DNA from 4 places in the Massilia sp. LXY-6 genome. Region 4 is predicted to be linked to each of the others. Evidence: predicted binding sites of a transcription regulator. Region 4 holds the regulator's gene; each other region holds the start of a gene.

Region 1 (4,388 bases), on a different contig from region 4:
CAGGACAACCTCGGCCTGCGTTACGAGCACGGCCAGGGCGTCGGCCAGGATCATGCGATCGCGGCGCAGTGGTACCGCAAGGCCGCCGAGCAGGGCTTCGCCGGCGCCCAGTACCACCTCGGCCAGCTCTGCGACGCCGGGAACGGCGTGCCGCAGGACCCACAGCAGGCGATCGACTGGTACCGCAAGGCCGCGGAGCAGGGCCACCTGCGCGCCCAGTTCGACCTCGCGCTGCGCCTGGAAGACGAGGCGATGGTCTGGTACCGCAAGGCCGCCGACCAGGAATACGCACCGGCCCAGTACATGCTGGGCCAGCTGCTGGACCGCGACGATTCCGGCACGGTCGATCCGCGCCAGGCCTACGAGTGGTACCACAAGGCCGCCGACCAGGGCCACGCCCTCGCCCAGTTCGCGCTCGGCCTGCGCTACGACAGCGGCCACGGCGTCGAACGCGACTACGAAGCCGCCCATTTCTGGTACCTGTGCGCGGCCCGCCAGGGCCATGCGCGCGCCCAGTTCAACCTCGGGGTCATGTACGCCAGCGGCCAGGGCGTGCACAAGGACCTGATCGAGGCCTACGCCTGGCTGCACCGGGCCGGCGCCGCCGGCGTCATCCCCGCCACCAGCTACATCCAGCGCATCGCCGCACGCATGGAGCCGGCCCTGCTGGCGCAGGCGAACGGCTATGCCGGCATCGCTTGACCATCACCACGCCGCAAGCCGGGCTGGGGTAAAGTGACGGTGCCGGGCAGACCGTGAGGTGCCTGCCCGGCGTGGATTCAATGCGTGCGGCCCGCCGCGCCGCGCGGCAGTTCGATGCCGGACAGTTTCCAGCGCCACAGGCCCTCGCGCCTGAAGATGAAGCTGCCGCCATCCTCGCTCTTGGCCGCCACCGCGATCCGGTTCCAGCCACGGTAGGCAATCGCATAGTCGACCTTGCGGCCGCGCTCACCGCTATCTCCCGCCGCGCCATTCTCCGGCAGCTTTGCCTTGCCGCTTTCCAGCATGGCGATGACGCCGGCTGGCGACACCATCGCATCGACCAGCGGATTCAGGAAGGCCATCGCCAATGCCTGGCCCATCACGGCAAAGGGATTGGCGGCGGCCTCGGTGTTCTTCGCTTCATTGCCCATCACGGCCATGAGCTGGCCCTTGACGCTTTCGCGCAGGGAGGGGAAGTCGACCTGTTCCGCGACGGCATCCGCATCGTGGTGCTGGATGGCGGAGTGGAGGCGGTGCAACTCCCAATAAGGACTGGCATACAGGGAAGCGGCAAACAGGCCGGTAACAATGGCAGCGGTGACGATGATACGAGAACGATTCATGATGCACGTCGTATGGATGAGAAACAGACATGATAACGGCCCGGCGTCACCAGGGCGGCAAATAAGTCTTTGCCTCGGTGCGTCCGCGCACGCAAACCGACTTTGGAATGCGCTATACTGTTCATCCATACAGTATTTACTGCGCAATGGAACTCAAAGACAAGCTCGAGATCCTGGCCGATGCCGCCAAATACGACGCCTCCTGCGCCAGCAGCGGGGCGCCCAGGCGTGACTCGGCCGACAAGGATGGCCTGGGTGCCACCAACGGCATGGGCATCTGCCACAGCTACACGCCGGACGGGCGCTGCGTGTCGCTGCTGAAGATCCTGCTGACCAACTTCTGCATCTACGATTGCCAGTATTGCGTGAACCGCCGCACGTCGAACGTGCCGCGGGCCCGCTTCGCGGTCGGCGAAGTGGTCAAGCTGACCCAGGATTTTTATCTCCGCAATTACATCGACGGGCTGTTCCTCAGCTCGGGCATCATCCAGTCCAGCGACTACACGATGGAGCAGCTGGTCGAGGTCGCGCGGCGCCTGAGGGAGGAACATCAGTTCCGCGGCTACATCCACCTGAAGACCATTCCCGACGCCGACCCGCGCCTGATCGAACTGGCCGGCAAGTACGCCGACCGGCTGTCGGTGAACATCGAGCTGCCGACCCAGGACAGCGTGAGCCGCCTGGCGCCGGAAAAGAACGTCCACACGATCAAGCTGGCGATGGGGTCGATCCGCACCAGGCTCGACGAGAAGGACGGGCACCCGAAGGCTCCGGCCTTCGCGCCGGCCGGGCAGAGCACCCAGATGATCGTCGGCGCCGACGCCAGCGACGACCGGACCATCCTCAACACGGCCCAGACCCTGTACGGCAGCTATAAACTCAAGCGGGTGTACTACTCGGCCTTCAGCCCGATTCCGCAGAGCCCGTCCAGCGTGCCGTCCGCGCCGCCTCCCTTGCAACGCGAGCACCGCCTGTACCAGGCCGACTTTCTCTTGCGCGGCTACGGCTTCACGGCCGCCGAGCTGATGCCGGAGGCCGGCAACCTGGCGCTCGACATCGACCCCAAGCTGGCCTGGGCGCTGTCCAACCGCGATCACTTCCCGCTCGACCTGAACCGCGCCGACGAAGGCATGATCGCGCGCGTGCCCGGCATCGGGCTGCGCTCGGCCAGGCGCCTGATCGACCTGCGCCGGCTGCGCCGCATCCGCTGGGAAGACCTGTCCCGCCTGCGCTGCAGCCTCAAGAAGCTGGCGCCCTTCGTGCTCACCGCCGACTACAAGCCGGCGCAAGGCGCCGCTTCCTCCGAGCTGCTGCGGCGAACCATGGCCGACGCCCCGCAGCAAATGAACTTGTGGCCGGAACTCCAGGCCGCATGAGCACCAAAGGATCAGCAAGCGAGCAGCTCCGCGCCGGCCAGCCGCTGCTGGTCGAGACCTTCGCCGAATGGCGCGAGGCGGCGCGCGAGCTGCTGGTCCACGACGTGCCGCCGGAAGCGGTCAGCTGGAGTACGCCGTACGCGGGCGGCGACCTGTTCTCGGGTGCGCCGCCTATGGCCGAGCCAACGCATAATTCCTCGAACCCGCCGCAACCAGCGCCGGATGCGCCACGCCATCCGCCGCCGCATGTTCCCCGGTCCCTGATGGACATGCTGCAAAGCGCCGCCTGCTGCCGCGTGCCGGACCGCTGGGCCTTCCTGTACCGCGTGATCTGGCGCTGGCAGCGGGGCGAGCACGAGGTGCAGTCACCGGCCGACGAGGATGGCGCGCGCCTGCATGCGATGGTAAAGGCGGTGCACCGCGAGGAGCACGACATGCATGCCTACATCCGATTCCGCGAACGTCCGCCCGAGGCCGGGCCGCCGCGCTTCGTCGCCTGGTACGAGCCGCAGCACGACGTGCTGCCCCAGGTCGCCGAGCATTTCATTTCCCGCATGGGCAAGGTCAGCTGGATGATCGCCACCCCCGAGGCCAGCGTGCTGTGGGATGGCCATACCCTGCACAACACCGGCCCGCTGGTGAAGAACTCCGAGGATCTCGAAGATACTGGCGAAGCCCTGTGGCTGACCTATTACCGCAGCGTGTTCAACCCTGCGCGCCTGAACCAGTCGGTGATGCAGCAGCACATTCCTTCGCACCGCTGGAAAAATTTACCAGAAGGCAAAATCGTGCCGCAGATGATCTCCGAAGCGGCGCGTGGCGCACGCAAGACCGGCCAGTACGAGGCCGTTGGCCAGCGCAAGGGCACGACCATCCCGATCGCCCCCGAGGACGCCCAGCCGGAACGCCAGCAGCCGTCCAAGCTCGACGAGTGCCGGCGCTGCGAGCTGTGGCAGTTCGCCACCCAGGCGGTCGGCGGGGAAGGGCCCAAGAAGGCGAAGATCATGTTCGTCGGCGAGCAGCCGGGCGACCAGGAAGACCTGACCGGCCAGCCTTTTGTAGGGCCCGCCGGCAAGCTGCTCGACCGCGTGTGCGAGGCGGCCGGCGTCGACCGCGAGACGATCTACGTGACCAACGCCGTCAAGCATTTCAAATGGGAGCCGCGCGGCAAGCGCCGCCTGCATAAAACCCCGGCGCAGAAGGAAATCGAAGCCTGCCACTACTGGCTCGAGAAGGAGCTGGCGCACGTGAAGCCGACCGTGATCGTGGCGCTCGGCGCGACCGCGCTGAAATCGGTGATGCGCACCGCGAACGTGACGCTGAAGAACTCGCTGGGCAAGCCGGTCTTCCACGAAGGCCACTGGATCGTCACCACCTACCATCCCTCGTACGTGCTGCGGGTGCCGGGCGAGGATGCCAAGCACGAGGCCTTCCAGGTGATGGTGGACAGCCTGAAGCTGGCCCATGACCTGTTGAACCGGCAGCCGGAGGAGCCGCCGGCCTGACCCTTGGGCATACACAGCTTGTAACATCCTGTTGCGACCCTATCGCCACCGATGCCAATTAGGTAATCTTTGGCAACACAACAATAAGGGGTCATCCATGGTTGCTGCACGCGTTGCCTGTGTCTTGTCCCTGGGTCTGCTGAGCGCCGCGGCGCTGGCGCAGACCGATCCGCCATCCGAAC
Region 2 (4,388 bases), on a different contig from region 4:
ACCGTGCTGTTCCAGGCCCGCCAGCAATTCGCCGACCTCGGCCCAGCCGTGGGCATCCAGCGCCAGCCCGATGCTGTCGGGGCGGTGGCGCAGCACGTAGCTGAGCAGCTTGCTGGTGGCGACGATGGGGTCCTGGGCCATGGCCGCTCAGGCGACGCCTTCGATCACGCGCCGTACCTGCAGGGCGCGCTCCTCGACGCTGCCGCTCACCAGGGTGTAGGGAATGCCGCGTGCTTCGAGGTCTTTCAGCACCAGCTGGTGGATGCGCCCGCGCCAGGCTTCGTTCTCGCGCGCGGCCTGCTCTTCGTAGGGAATGTCGTCGGCGCAGACGAAGGTATGGGCATAGCGTTCGCGGCAATCGTCGGCGCAGCGCAGCAACTCGGGCGGTACCGGTTCGGTGACCTGACCGAATTCCAGTCCCAGCAGCAGCGTGGTCAGGGCATTCGTGTCGACGAACAGGTAGCGCCTGGCGTAGGGCATCTGCTCGTCTTCGGCGTCGCGGTGGCGCAGGGCGATGTCGACATAGTCGGAGGCAGCCAGCTGGCCCTGCTTGTCTTCCCAGATGTAGCGGCCGATCTCGGGCACGGCGACGCTGCCGTACTGGCGCGCGAGGTACTCGCACAAGGTCGATTTGCCGGTCGACTCCGCGCCGACGAACACCACCCGCTTGATCTGGCCCGATGTGCTGCCCTGCTCTTCCATATGAATCCCGTGTTCGAAAATGTCCAATTACACTATAGAAAGACGAGAGCTGCCATCCTAGCCGACCGTGGCGCTTGCCACAAGGCGCCCCGGCGGGAGCACCCGCGGGGCCGCCCGCCGCGGGGTCGCCCGGCGCGGGAATGCCCGCCAATCAGAACAGATCCAACTGGGGGCTTGCCTTGACCGGCTTGCGGCGTGCCGTCTGCCCCCCGCCCGCATCCGCCGGCGCGCCGCCGAACAGGTCGAGCTGGGTGACGTCCTCGTCCCTCCGCTGGCAGGCGGCGGCCGAGGGCACGATCAGCGGGCGGCGGAACTGGGCGCCGTCCATCTTGCTGAAGCGGCCATTGAAGCCATCCATGCCGAGTCGCTTGACGGCCTTGGTGAAGCGCTGGCGGATCAGGTCGGCCCACACGCCTTCGCCGCTCATGCGCTTGCCGAAGTCGCTGTCGTACTCCTTGCCGCCGCGCATGTCCTTCATGCGGTTCAGCACGCGTTGCGCACGGTCTGGAAAATGAGCGTACAACCATTGCTGGAACAGCGGATTGACTTCCCACGGCATGCGCAGCACGACATAGTGTGCCCCGACCGCGCCGGCGTCCTTGGCGGCCTCGAGGATGCGTTCGATCTCCGGTTCCGTGATGAACGGGATGATCGGCGCGACACTGACGCTGACCGGGATGCCGGCTTCCGTGAGCGTGCGGATCGCGCGCAGGCGGCGCGCGGGCGCGGCCGCGCGCGGCTCGAGCGTGCGCGCGATCTCGCCATCCAGGGTCGTGATCGTGATCGCGGCGGCGGCCAGGCCCTTCTCCGCCATCGGCGCGATCAGGTCGATGTCGCGCTCGATCAGCGCGGACTTGGTGATCAGGCCATACGGATGCTTGCACTCGGCCAGCACCTGCAGCAGCTCGCGCGTGATGCCGCGTTCGCGCTCGCAGGGTTGATAAGCGTCGGTGTTCACGCCGATGGCGATGCTTTCGGGCACGTAGCCGGGACGCGCCAGTTCGCGCCGCAGCAGGTCGGCGGCGTTCACCTTGGCGAAGATGCGGCTTTCGAAGTCCAGGCCGGGAGACAGCCCGAGGTAGCTGTGCGAGGGCCGGGCGAAGCAGTAGATGCAGCCGTGCTCGCAGCCCCGGTACGGGTTCAGCGAGACCTTGAACGGAATGTCCGGCGAGGCGTTGCGGGTCAGGATGGTTTTGGCGAACTCATCCGTAACAACGGTCTTCGGCGCCGCCGGCGCCTCTTCCTTCAGCCCCGGGACCGTCCAGCCGTCGTCGAAATGTTCGCGGCCGTGGACTTCATAGCGGCCCTGGAGGTTCGACACGGCGCCACGGCCCTTGCGCGGCACCAGCGGCCGCGGAGGGATCATGACCTGCCCTTGCAATTCCACGTCTTCAGCCCAAGCTTGTTGGCGATTCACTATGGCGCTCCCGAGTACTGTATGGATATACAGTATCGTACACCCGCTTTCGTGCGGGTTCAAGCGCGAAATCGTTGGGATTGTTGTTCCACAAACGCGTCGAAGGCATCGAACAGCGGTGCGTAGTGTTCGAGCCGGTGTTCCAGCTGGATCAGCGCATGTGCGGCTGCTTCCAGCGAGGACAACTGGTCCGGCGCATGGGCCTTGCGAATCCGATAAGCGGAGGGCGGCAGGTCCTGCAAGGCCAGGCGCGGCAGGCGCTGCAGCGAAGGATTGACGTAGAGCATCTTGCGGCTCTTGCGCCAGGTGGCGTCCAGCAGCACCAGGCGCAACTTGTCGGGCCGCTCCAGCAGAGCCGGTTCGATACAGGGCGGCGAAGGCAGGCCGAGCGCCGCCTCGCCCGGCAGTTGCGGATACAGCAGCAGTGGCATGCGCCGGTCCGCATGCAAGACCGCGTCGAGCTCCGGTGCCGGGAAAGTCTCGCCCACCAGCAGGCGGCTCGACGGCAGGCACAGGTGCAGCAGGCGCGCGCTGTTCTTGGCATTGTGTACCTCGAGCGGATGCTGCAGCACCAGCAGTTCGACCCGGCTGGCGAGCGGCGTTGCGAAGCGGCAGATGCAGGCGCTTTCCGCCCGCAGGCAGGCGGCACAGGTGGCGCGGCGGGGATTGGTCGTCGTCATGGGCGGCGATTGTACCTCCGCCCGGCCAACACAAAATTCAGAAACTGCCGCCGACCCGCTCCCCGCGCGGCGGCATGTTGTCCGGCACCGGAACCGGCGGATCGTCCTTGCGCAGCGGTTTCAGCGCCCCGCTCCACTGCACCACCTGGTCGAGCATGGCCTCGACCGCGCGTTCGTGGTGCTCGGCCGGATTGAAGGTGGCGAAATTCTCGAAGTCGGTGAACAGCGACAGCATCACCTGGGCGCGCACGTCGGCCACCATCAGTTCGCCCATGACCAGGCGCAGGTTCTCGATCGCGCGCGCGCCGCCCGCGCTGCCGTAGCCGACGAAGCCGGCGGCCTTGTTGTTCCATTCCTTGTACAGGTAGTCGATGGCGTTCTTCAGCGCGCCGGAGGTCCCGTGGTTGTATTCGGGCGTGACGAACACGAAGCCGTCGAACTCGGCGATTTTCGCGGCCCAGGCTTTGGTATGCGGCTGCGCGTACTGACCCATCGAGGGCGGCACCGGCTCGTCCAGCAACGGCAGCTTGAAATCCTGGATGTCGACCAGTTCGAAGGCCGCATCGCCGCGCGTGCCCGCGCATTCCATCACCCAGCGCGCTACGTCCAGCGCCTTGCGTCCGGGGCGGGTGCTGCCCACGATGATTCCGATATTGATCATGCTCGCTCCGATATTGGTAAATGACTCACTGTCCAGCCGATTCTAGTCAGGCCCACCCGAACGGCGCGCCCGATTCACGGTACCGTCCTCCAGCCGCCGCCCAGCGCCCGGTACAAGTCCACATGGGCCGCCAGCCAGCTGGCGCGCAGCTGCAGCACATTGGTCTCGGCGCTGAAGGCGTTGCGCTGGGCGTCCAGCTCCTCCAGGTAGGAGGAGTAACCGTTGCGGTAGCGGTTGTGGGCGATGCGCAGCACCTCGGCGGCGGCCACCCGGCGCGCCTCGGCCTGTTCGAGCTGCTCGCGCAGGCGCTGTACCCCGCTCAAGCCGTTCTCGGTTTCGGCGAAGGCGTTGCGCACCACCGATTCGTAGGCGAACACGGCGCGGTCGCGCAGCGAGGCCGAGATCTCGGCCTGGGCGCGCAGGCGGCCGGCGTCGAAGATCGGCGCCAGCACGCTGCCGCCCACGCTCCACAGCATGGTGCCGGAGCCCAGCAGGTCGGGCAGGCTATGCGCATAGCCGCCCACCGATGCCGTCAGGCGCAGCGACGGCAGCATCTGGTCGCGCGCCGCGGCCAGGCTGGCGTCGGCCGCGGCGAGGGCCGCTTCCGCCTGGGCGATGTCGGGACGGCGCCGCAGCAGTTCGGACGGCAGGCCGGGCGCGATCCCGGGCGGCCGCAGGGCAGCCAGTTCGGCGCCGCGCGCCACCGGTCCCGGGCTGGCGCCCGCCAGCAGGTTCAGGGCATTCTCCTGCTGGGTGATCGACCGTTCCAGCTGGGGCACGACCGCGGCCGTGGTGCGGTACTCGGCCTCGGCCTGGGACAGCTCCAGGCGCGAGCTGTAGCCGACCTCGAACTGGCGCCGCGCCAGCTCCAGCGACTGCTGGCGCGAGGCCAGGGTCTGGCGTGCCAGCGCCAGCTGGGCGTCCAGGC
Region 3 (4,388 bases), on a different contig from region 4:
TCACCAGGCCGGCCCCGACCGCGAGCAGCACCAGCCGCCAGTCGGCCGCGCCCACCGAGCTGCCGAGGATCCAGGCGGTCGACAGCAGCAGGGCGATCACCACCGGCGCCATGCCCTGCTTGAAGGCGCGCACGGCGCGCAGCTCGCGGTTGCGGTGGCCCCAGCGCGCCGCCGTGTAGGTAATGATGGTCGAGGGCGTCATGATGCCGACCATCGTCACCAGCACCCCGAACAGGGCTGCGCCCAGGCTGCCGGCGTTCATGCCGACATGCCAGCCCATCAGGGCCACGAACAGCACGTTGGGGCCGGGCGCGGCCTGGGCCAGGGCGATCGCGGAATTGAACTGCTCCTGGGTCAGCCAGTGGTGCTGCTCGACCAGGAAGCGGTGCATCTCGGACGAAGTCGAGATCGCGCCGCCGATCGACATCATCGACAGCAGCAGGAAATGGCCGAACAGGTTCAGCCAGTCGGACCCGGCCAGCGCCAGGTGCAGGGTATCGGGTGCCGCGCTCATGCCTTCAGCCTGTGCCAGGTAAGGACGCAGCCGAGGCCGCCCAAGCCCGCCAGGACATAGATCAGTGGACATTTCAACAGCGCCACCAGCACGAAGCCGAGCGCCGCGATGGCGACGCACCAGGACATCGGCAGCGGGCTGCGCTTGAGGGTCACCGCCAGCTTCAGGCCGGCGGCGCCGATCAGGCCGGCCGAGACGGCGGCCATCCCGCGCAACGCGCCGGCCACCTGCGGGCTGTCGGCGAAGCGGTCGTGCAGCACCGCCAGCCCCAGCACCAGCACCAGCGGCACGGCCAGCAGTCCGGCCAGCGCGGCCATGGCGCCGGGCAGGCCGAACCAGCGGCCGCCGATCATCAGCGACAGGTTGACGACGTTCGGGCCAGGCATGATCTGGGCCACGGCCCAGTCTTCGATGAATTCTTCCTGGGTCAGCCAGCGCTTGCGGTCGACGAGTTCGCGCTGGACGACGGCGAGCACGCCGCCGAAACCCTGCAGGGCCAGCAGCGTGAAAGAGATGAAGAGATCGGACAGGGACTGCGGACGGGCAGGAGAGTCAAGCTCCCCCGTCAAGGGCTTGGGCGCGATGGTCATGCACGGAATTATCGCGCCCGCGCCCCCGTCCTGTCCATGTGGACGGCGTTCAGCCGCCGCCGATGCCGCGCATCACGCGGCCCGTGCCTTCGCATTCCGGGCAGGTCTTGCCGTCGGGCAGCTTGCCGCTGCCGCCGCAGGTCTCGCACAGGTCCTCGCCCGCGCCCGGGGTGCCCGGTTCCGCTTCGTCGCCCGGTTTCATATCGGGATCGGGAGTCATGCTCATGGCTTCCTCGCTGGTGGTGGATGACGGGACCATTCTAGGCCTGGCGGCGCGGAGACGGCGCACGCGGTCGCGCGGCGCGCTGGCGTCATCAGCACGTCACGTGCGGATGAGACATTTCTTCTTGACTTAGGCGCTGCCTGGCCGATACTGCATCTGCGGCAAGCGGCCGCGATCGACCAGACAGGAGATCCGATGGATCAAGTTTCTACCGGCCAGCGGCGCGACGACCAGCGCCGTCACATCGTCGACCTCGGCGTCGCCCTGCAGCAGCTCTACGGCACCATCTCGGCGGTCGAGTTCCTGCGCTCGCGGGATATCGCCGCCGCCGTCATCGCACGGGTGCTCGGAGAGCCGGAGCGCCGCCGTGCGCCCGCGGCCTGAGCGGGTGTCGTGGGCGCTCCGCTTATACACAAAAAATTTCCTCGACGCATCTTGCAAAAATATTTGAATCGTGCGCCACTTGACTTCGTAAGCCCTTGATTTTGCGTACTTCACAAGCTGCACGCGGAACGGGCAACTTGTTGGAAGCCGCATTCTTTCTTGCTTCCCGCATGTCAAGGGGGTGCTTTTCCACAAGGTTATTCACAGATTTTGTGGATATCTGTATGACAAGGAGGTGACGATCCCGCTTGCGTAACTCTACTGGATAAATGTACAGTTCCGACATCTCCAGATCCCGCCGCATTATGCCCGATACCGCCGACCCCAGCGTTTCCGAACCCGCGCTGCATGACCCCTACGCGTCCCTCAATCCCGAACAGCGCGCGGCCATCGAGCACGATGTCGGCGCCGCGCATCCGGCCGGTCCCGCGCGACCGCTGCTGGTCGTCGCCGGTGCCGGTTCGGGCAAGACCAACACGCTGGCGCACCGCGTCGCCCGGCTGATCCAGTCCGGCGCCGATCCGCAGCGGATCATGCTGCTGACGTTCTCGCGGCGCGCCGCCAACGAGATGGTGCAGCGCGCCGGCGGCGTCCTGCAGCGCATCCTCAAGACTTCCAGCCAGGCCGGCGCCGGGCTGCCCTGGGCCGGCACCTTCCACAGCATCGGTGCGCGCCTGCTGCGCGAGTACGCGGGACGGATCGGCCTCGAAGCCTCGTTCACCATCCACGACCGCGGCGATTCGGAAGACCTGATGGGCATGGTGCGCCAGGAGATTGGGCTGACGCCAGGCGGCCAGCTCGGCGGCCAGAAACGGTTTCCGCTCAAGGGCACCTGCCTGGCGATCTATTCGCGCGTGGTCAACAGCCGCGACGGCATCAAGGAGGTGCTGCAGTCGACCTTCCCCTGGTGCAGCGAATGGGAAGCGGAACTCAAGCGCCTGTTCGGCGCCTACGTCGACGCCAAGCAGGAGCAGAACGTGCTCGACTACGACGACCTGCTGCTGTTCTGGGCCGAGATGGCAGCCGATCCCGAACTCGGGCCGGAGCTGGGCGCGCTGTTCGACCACGTGCTGGTCGACGAGTACCAGGACACGAACCGCCTGCAGGCCGCCATCATCCTGGGCATGAAGCCGGACGGGAAGGGCGTGATGGTAGTGGGCGATGATGCGCAGTCGATCTATTCCTTCCGCGGCGCCACGGTGCGCAACATCCTCGACTTTCCGCAGGCCTTCTCGCAGCCGGCCAGGGTCATCACACTGGACCGCAACTACCGCTCGACCGAGCCGATCCTGGACGCCTCGAACGCCGTGATCGCCGCCGCGCTGGAGCGCCACGCCAAGACGCTGTGGACAGATAAGGCATCGACCGCGAAGCCGCAACTGGTCCTGATTCCGGACGAGGCCGAGCAGGCGCGCTGGGTCTGCAACCAGGTGCTGGCCCAGCGCGAGGCCGGCACGACACTGACCCAGCAGGCGGTGCTGTTCCGCGCCGCCAGCCACAGCGCCGCGCTGGAACTGGAACTGGTGCGCCGCAACATCCCCTTCGTGAAGTTCGGCGGCCTGAAATTCCTGGAAGCGGCCCACATCAAGGACTTGCTGGCGGTGCTGCGCTTCGCCCAGAATCCGAGCGGGCGGCTGGCGGGCTTCCGTGTCGCCCAGCTGATTCCCGGGATCGGCCCGGCCACCGCGGCGCGCCTGCTGGATGCAGTGGCGGAGGCGCCCGAGCCGCTGGCGGCGGTGGAAGCCTTCGAGGCGCCCGCGCGCGCCCAGGGCGACTGGGAAGCGTTCGTGGCGCTGTTCCGGCTACTCCGTACGCCGGGTTTGCGCTGGCCGATGGACGTCGAGCTGGTGCGCAACTGGTACCTGCCGCACCTGGAGCGCCTGTACGACGACGCGCCGGTGCGCGCGGCCGACCTCGACCAGCTGGTGCAGCTGGCCGGCGGCTACGGCTCGCGCGAGAGCTTCCTGACCGAGCTGACGCTGGACCCGCCGGAGGCGACCAGCGACCGTGCCGGTGCGCCGCTGCTCGACGAGGATTACCTGATCCTGTCGACCATCCACTCGGCCAAGGGCCAGGAATGGAAGTCGGTGTACGTGCTGAACGTGGTGGACGGCTGCATCCCGTCCGACATGGCGACCGGCTGCGCCGACGATATCGAGGAAGAGCGCCGCCTGCTGTACGTCGCGATGACCCGCGCCAAGGAGCAGCTGCACCTGGTGGTGCCGAACCGCTTCTTCATCAAGCAACAGGCGCAGATGGGCGACCGTCATGTCTACGCCCAGCGCACCCGCTTCATCAGCCCGGCCATGCTCAAGCATTACGAGGAATGCACCTGGGTGAATGCGGACACGCCGCACAGCCGCAAGCCGATGCCCGATGCGGTGCGCATGCTGGTGCGCGAGCGGGCACGAAATGCGTGGAAATAAGGGTGCAAAGAGGGGGTGTTCGAAAAAGTTATCCCCCGTGTCCTACCCTTGTAGGAATTTGCCCCATAGCCATGTTTTGCGCAAAACCAGTGCTTGGACAAGTCATTGATTCATAAGGGATTAAATTTTGCCTCTTGAACGGGCAATTTGTTGAAACCCGCATCGATACTGCGCTTCCGGCTTGTCAAGAGGGGCTTGTCCACACAGTTATCCACATTTCCTGTGGATATGAAAATAAAAGCTGAGGAATC
Region 4 (4,388 bases):
CCTTGGTACCGGTCAGGCGTGCCGGCATGATCTTGCCGTTTTCCTGGACGAAATCCTTCAGGGTGTCGACGTCTTTGTAATCGACCTGTTCCACGTTTGCAGCGGTGAAGCGGCAGAATTTCTTGCGCTTGAACAGCGGGTTCTGCTGTTTGCGCTTCAGTTTTTCCTTGGCTTTGTTTTTGTCGAACTTTTTACCGAATGCCATTTGAGGCTCCTGTATGTAATCTAAATGAAATCAATGATGTGAAACACCAGGGCTTTGCTGTTGCGGTTCTTGCGAGCAAGGAATCCCTTGAACCTGTACGACGCTCCCAGTTCGGCGTCGGCGAATCGGCCCGAAATATCTCCCGCGGCAAGCGCGGAAATCTCGAACTCGACCTGCCTCGCGATCCCCGCCTCGGTCTGCTGCGACCCGTGCTGCAGGGTGCCGCTGACGATGGGGATGCCGGCCGGGGTGTAGCGCAGGGTATCGCGTTCCGCGATGCTTGCGACCAGCAACAGCTCGTTCACTGCCCGTGCGCGCTTCTTTCCGCGCTTTTATTCAAATGAATTAAGCGGCGGCGGCCGGGGCAGCTGCCTGCTCGGCGCGGTGGCTCTTGGCTGCGTCTTCGCGCTGTACCGACTTCATCATCGGCGACGGTGCGGTTTCGGCCTTCTTCATCTTGACGGTCAGATGACGCAGCACGGCATCATTGAATTTGAATGCGGTTTCCAGCTCGACCAGGGTCTCGTTGTCGCACTCGATGTTCATGCAGATGTAGTGTGCCTTCGGCAGCTTCTGGATCTGGTAAGCCATTTGACGGCGGCCCCAGTCTTCGACGCGGTGGATGTTACCGCCGCGCGAGGTGACGGTGGTCTTGTAGCGCTCGATCATCGCCGGGACCTGCTCGCTCTGGTCCGGGTGGACGATAAACACGATTTCATAATGACGCATGCAACACTCCTTAAGGACGTTTAAACAAATGCCCACCTCGGCGTCAAGACGAGTGTGGGAAGGGAAAGCCCGACATTATAACCGTAAAAACGTCAAGAGCTCAATCGCCGTGTGCGGTCTTCCAGGCATCGCCGTGACCGCAAGGCAAAAAAAACCGGCGAAACGCACGGATTCCCCTTGCGCCCGGCGCAATACTGTACAAAAATACAGGGTATCGAGTCCGACCCGGACACCGCCCACCTACGCACAGCTCACTACGCACACGATCCTCACCATGCTTAAGCTCACCGCACGGCAAGAACAGATTCTCAACCTGATCAAGGAAGCCATCGACAACACCGGCTTTCCGCCGACCCGCGCCGAAATCGCCCAGGAGCTTGGCTTCCGCTCGGCCAACGCGGCCGAAGAACACCTGCAAGCCCTGGCGCGCAAGGGTGCGATCGAAATTTCGCCGGGCACCTCGCGCGGCATCCGCCTGGTCGGCAACACCACGCCCGACGCCGCCGCGCTGCCGGCCGTGCCGGCTGCCCTGCTGATGTCGCTGCCGCTGGTCGGCCGCGTCGCCGCGGGTTCGCCGATCCTGGCCCAGGAACACGTCGAAGCAAGCTACTCGGTCGACCCGGCCATGTTTTCAAGCAAGCCGGACTTCCTGCTGAAGGTCAAGGGCTGGTCGATGCGCGACGCCGGCATCTGCGACGGGGACTTCCTGGCTGTCAAGAAAGTGGATTCGGCCAAGAACGGGCAGATCGTGGTTGCCCGCATCGGCGACGAAGTCACCGTCAAGCGCTACCGCAAGAACGGCGGCACCATCGAACTGCTGCCGGAAAACCCGGACTTCTCCGTCATCACGATCGACCCGCAGAACGACGAGTTCGCGCTCGAAGGCCTGGCCGTCGGCCTGCTGCGCTCCTGGCACTAAGCCTGCAGGCGATACGCCGGCCCGGCGGGAAACCGGGACGGCGACACGTCAATTGTTGACGCGGTTGTTGCGCCGATTCTCGCGCTCGCGCTCGCGTTCCAGGGTCGGCGTGCTCTTCACGATATCGTTGTGCTCCCTGACCCAGGCGTCGGTGGCGTCCCGCCACACGGCAAAGTCGGCCAGCACCAGCTTGGACTTGACCTGCGCGCTCTCGGTCAGGTTCGTATATACCTCGGCCAAGCGCTTTTCCGCGCGCTCCATCTCCGGCTTGTTGATCAGTTTCGCCACATCGGCAGGAATCCGCTTGGTCAGCGGCGATGCCTCGTTCAGGGCACGCGCCTGGGCGTTATAGCATTCCTGCCACTTCGCCATATTCGCCGACACCCGGTCGATCTCGTCGTTCTGCTTGGAGACGGCGGGGAAACGCGGCGCCGGGCAGCGGTACTGGCCGCTCTGCAGGTCCGAGCCGTCGTAGCGGTCGACCCAGTAATCGATGTCGGCACGGCGTTCGACCCGCTTGCGCATCAGCTCCAGCGACGCGATGGCAACGGGATTCCCCTTCGCCGCGGCCTTGCGGAACCAGGCCTCGGCCCTGGCCTCGTCGACGCTGCCGGCTTCTCCATACCAGTACATTTCGCCCAGGTGCTGCTGGGCCTCGACATTGCCGGCGCCGGCCAGCCTGGTATAGCGCTGCAGGGCGTCCGGATAATCCTTCTTGGCAAACGCCGCGTTGGCGCTTGCGAGCTCGTCAGCGGCGCAACTTCCCGCCAACAGCATGCTCAGGCAAAAAACGACAGTCTTCACGTGCGATCGATCTATGCAGTTGAGTAATGGCACATCATATCGCCAGAACCGGCATGTGCCAATTACTCAACTGTAACGGCATTTCAGTGATTTGCCGGATTCCCGCCGGTGGGCGCGTTGGCAAGCGACTGATTCGACTCGTACACCCGGCGCAGGCCAGTCATCATCTCCAGCTTGTTGCGCGCGCTTGCCTCGTCCGCCTTCTTGTTGGTTTCGGCAACATAGGTATTGGTCGCATTGGTCCAGGCGTCGCGCCGGGCCAGGATGGCAGTCGCGTTGTCGGCCATCGCGCGTGCCACGCTGGCGAATACCTGGTCCAGATGCGACTGGGTCTGCTCGATTTCTGCCGGCGTCATCATGTCGACCACATCCTTGGGCACATGTTTCAGTACCGGCGTCAGGCCCTGCAGATTTGCAACCGCAGCGTTGTAGCATTCCTGCCAGGTTGCCACCTTGTCTGCTACCTTTTTGATGTCGGAATTCGTTTTCGAGACGACGGGAATATCCGGCGTGGCGCAGGCGTATTTACCTGAAGTCAGGTCTTCGCCTTTATATTCCTTCATCCAATAAACGATTTCATTGCCGCGCGTCTCGCGGCGTTTCAGCGCTTGCAGCGATTCGGCGGCATCCTTGTTGCCGGCCGTCGCCGATTTCTGGAACCATGCGGCGGCTTTCTTCAGATCGGGGGACGTACCATCACCAAACCAGTACATTTCCCCAAGTCGGAATTGTGCTTCCGCATTTCCTGCTTCGGCAAGCCGGGCATACATCGGCAAGGCCCGCCCATAATCCTTAGCATTCAGCAATTTATTTGCTTCATTCAGATCGTCGGCGAATACGACACCGGAAATCAGCATCAAGGATACGCACAATAATTTTTTCATCTGAATCTCCACGTGTTGGGCCATGAAGATTCATACTATGCAGAGATCGCTATAAACTCAAGCGATCCTGCATAAGCGCCGATTTATACCGATGCAGATAAGGCTTCACCGAAATCGCGCAGCAAATCCTGCGTATCCTCGATTCCGACCGACACCCGGATCAGCGACTCGGCGATGCCCATGCTGGCGCGGCGCTCGGCTCCCATCTCGAAGAAGATCGTGTGCGCGACCGGGATCACCAGCGTGCGCGTGTCGCCCAGGTTGCTGGCCGGGATCGCGATCTGCAGGCGGTTCAGGTAGTCGAAGCAGTCGATGCCGTCCTTCAGTTCGAAGCTGAACAGCGAGCCGTAGGCGCGGAACAGCTCGGTCGCCAGGCCGTGCTGCGGGTGCGAGGCCAGCCCCGGGTAGTGGACGGCGGCAACGCGCTGGTCGGCTTCCAGCATCTGCGCGAGGGCCAATGCGTTGGCACAGGTGCGGTCCATGCGCAAGGCCAGGGTCTCGGCGCCGACCGCGATGTGGTGGGCGGCTTCCGGAGCCAGCGAAGCGCCGAAGTCGCGCAGCGATTTGGCGCGCAGCTGGGCCATGCCCTGCGCCTTGGCCGGCTGCTTGCGGAAGTTCGGCGCGATGTTCGGATAAGCGCTCCAGTCGAACAGGCCGGTGTCGGTAAGGGCGCCGCCGAGCGCCATGCCATGGCCGCCGATCGACTTGGTCAGCGAATTGACGACCAGGCCCGCGTCAACCGCTTTCGGGCGGAACAGCCAGGGCGTGGTCATGGTGTTGTCGACCACGTAGAGGATGCCGCGCGCGCGGCACAACTCGCCGATGCGCGCCAGGTCGGCGATCTGGG

Evidence for each region. Region 4 encodes LexA, which represses DNA repair genes until DNA is damaged. Its sites were predicted from a motif close to ACTGTATNNNNATACAGT; they were not measured.
Region 1: ACI48D_RS13285 (putative DNA modification/repair radical SAM protein) is a predicted target of LexA. The motif match lies at 1,442-1,459, and genes of this name have one in related genera.
Region 2: ACI48D_RS01910 (PA0069 family radical SAM protein) is a predicted target of LexA. The motif match lies at 2,136-2,153, and genes of this name have one in related genera.
Region 3: ACI48D_RS23825 (ATP-dependent helicase) is a predicted target of LexA. The motif match lies at 1,972-1,989, and genes of this name have one in related genera.

Annotation. Positions count from the first base shown of each region.
Region 1 is NZ_JBKFGF010000026.1:93,267-97,654, reverse strand. Features, by position in the region: gene ACI48D_RS13295 (SEL1-like repeat protein) at 1-702, shown strand, start outside; gene ACI48D_RS13290 (DUF2939 domain-containing protein) at 780-1,325, opposite strand; gene ACI48D_RS13285 (putative DNA modification/repair radical SAM protein) at 1,472-2,701, shown strand; gene ACI48D_RS13280 (UdgX family uracil-DNA binding protein) at 2,698-4,206, shown strand; gene ACI48D_RS13275 (TraB/GumN family protein) at 4,304-4,388, shown strand, end outside.
Region 2 is NZ_JBKFGF010000003.1:69,326-73,713, reverse strand. Features, by position in the region: gene ACI48D_RS01920 (RNA 2'-phosphotransferase) at 1-141, opposite strand, end outside; gene ACI48D_RS01915 (AAA family ATPase) at 148-702, opposite strand; gene ACI48D_RS01910 (PA0069 family radical SAM protein) at 854-2,068, opposite strand; gene ACI48D_RS01905 (tRNA-uridine aminocarboxypropyltransferase) at 2,179-2,799, opposite strand; gene ACI48D_RS01900 (NADPH-dependent FMN reductase) at 2,837-3,460, opposite strand; gene ACI48D_RS01895 (efflux transporter outer membrane subunit) at 3,535-4,388, opposite strand, start outside.
Region 3 is NZ_JBKFGF010000066.1:32,964-37,351, reverse strand. Features, by position in the region: gene ACI48D_RS23845 (chromate transporter) at 1-514, opposite strand, end outside; gene ACI48D_RS23840 (chromate transporter) at 511-1,104, opposite strand; gene ACI48D_RS23835 (hypothetical protein) at 1,154-1,330, opposite strand; gene ACI48D_RS23830 (hypothetical protein) at 1,523-1,711, shown strand; gene ACI48D_RS23825 (ATP-dependent helicase) at 2,017-4,137, shown strand.
Region 4 is NZ_JBKFGF010000001.1:219,865-224,252, reverse strand. Features, by position in the region: gene rpsR (30S ribosomal protein S18) at 1-205, opposite strand, end outside; gene priB (primosomal replication protein N) at 226-510, opposite strand; gene rpsF (30S ribosomal protein S6) at 551-934, opposite strand; gene lexA (transcriptional repressor LexA) at 1,209-1,853, shown strand; gene ACI48D_RS00950 (tetratricopeptide repeat protein) at 1,902-2,657, opposite strand; gene ACI48D_RS00945 (tetratricopeptide repeat protein) at 2,741-3,541, opposite strand; gene ACI48D_RS00940 (cystathionine gamma-synthase family protein) at 3,625-4,388, opposite strand, start outside.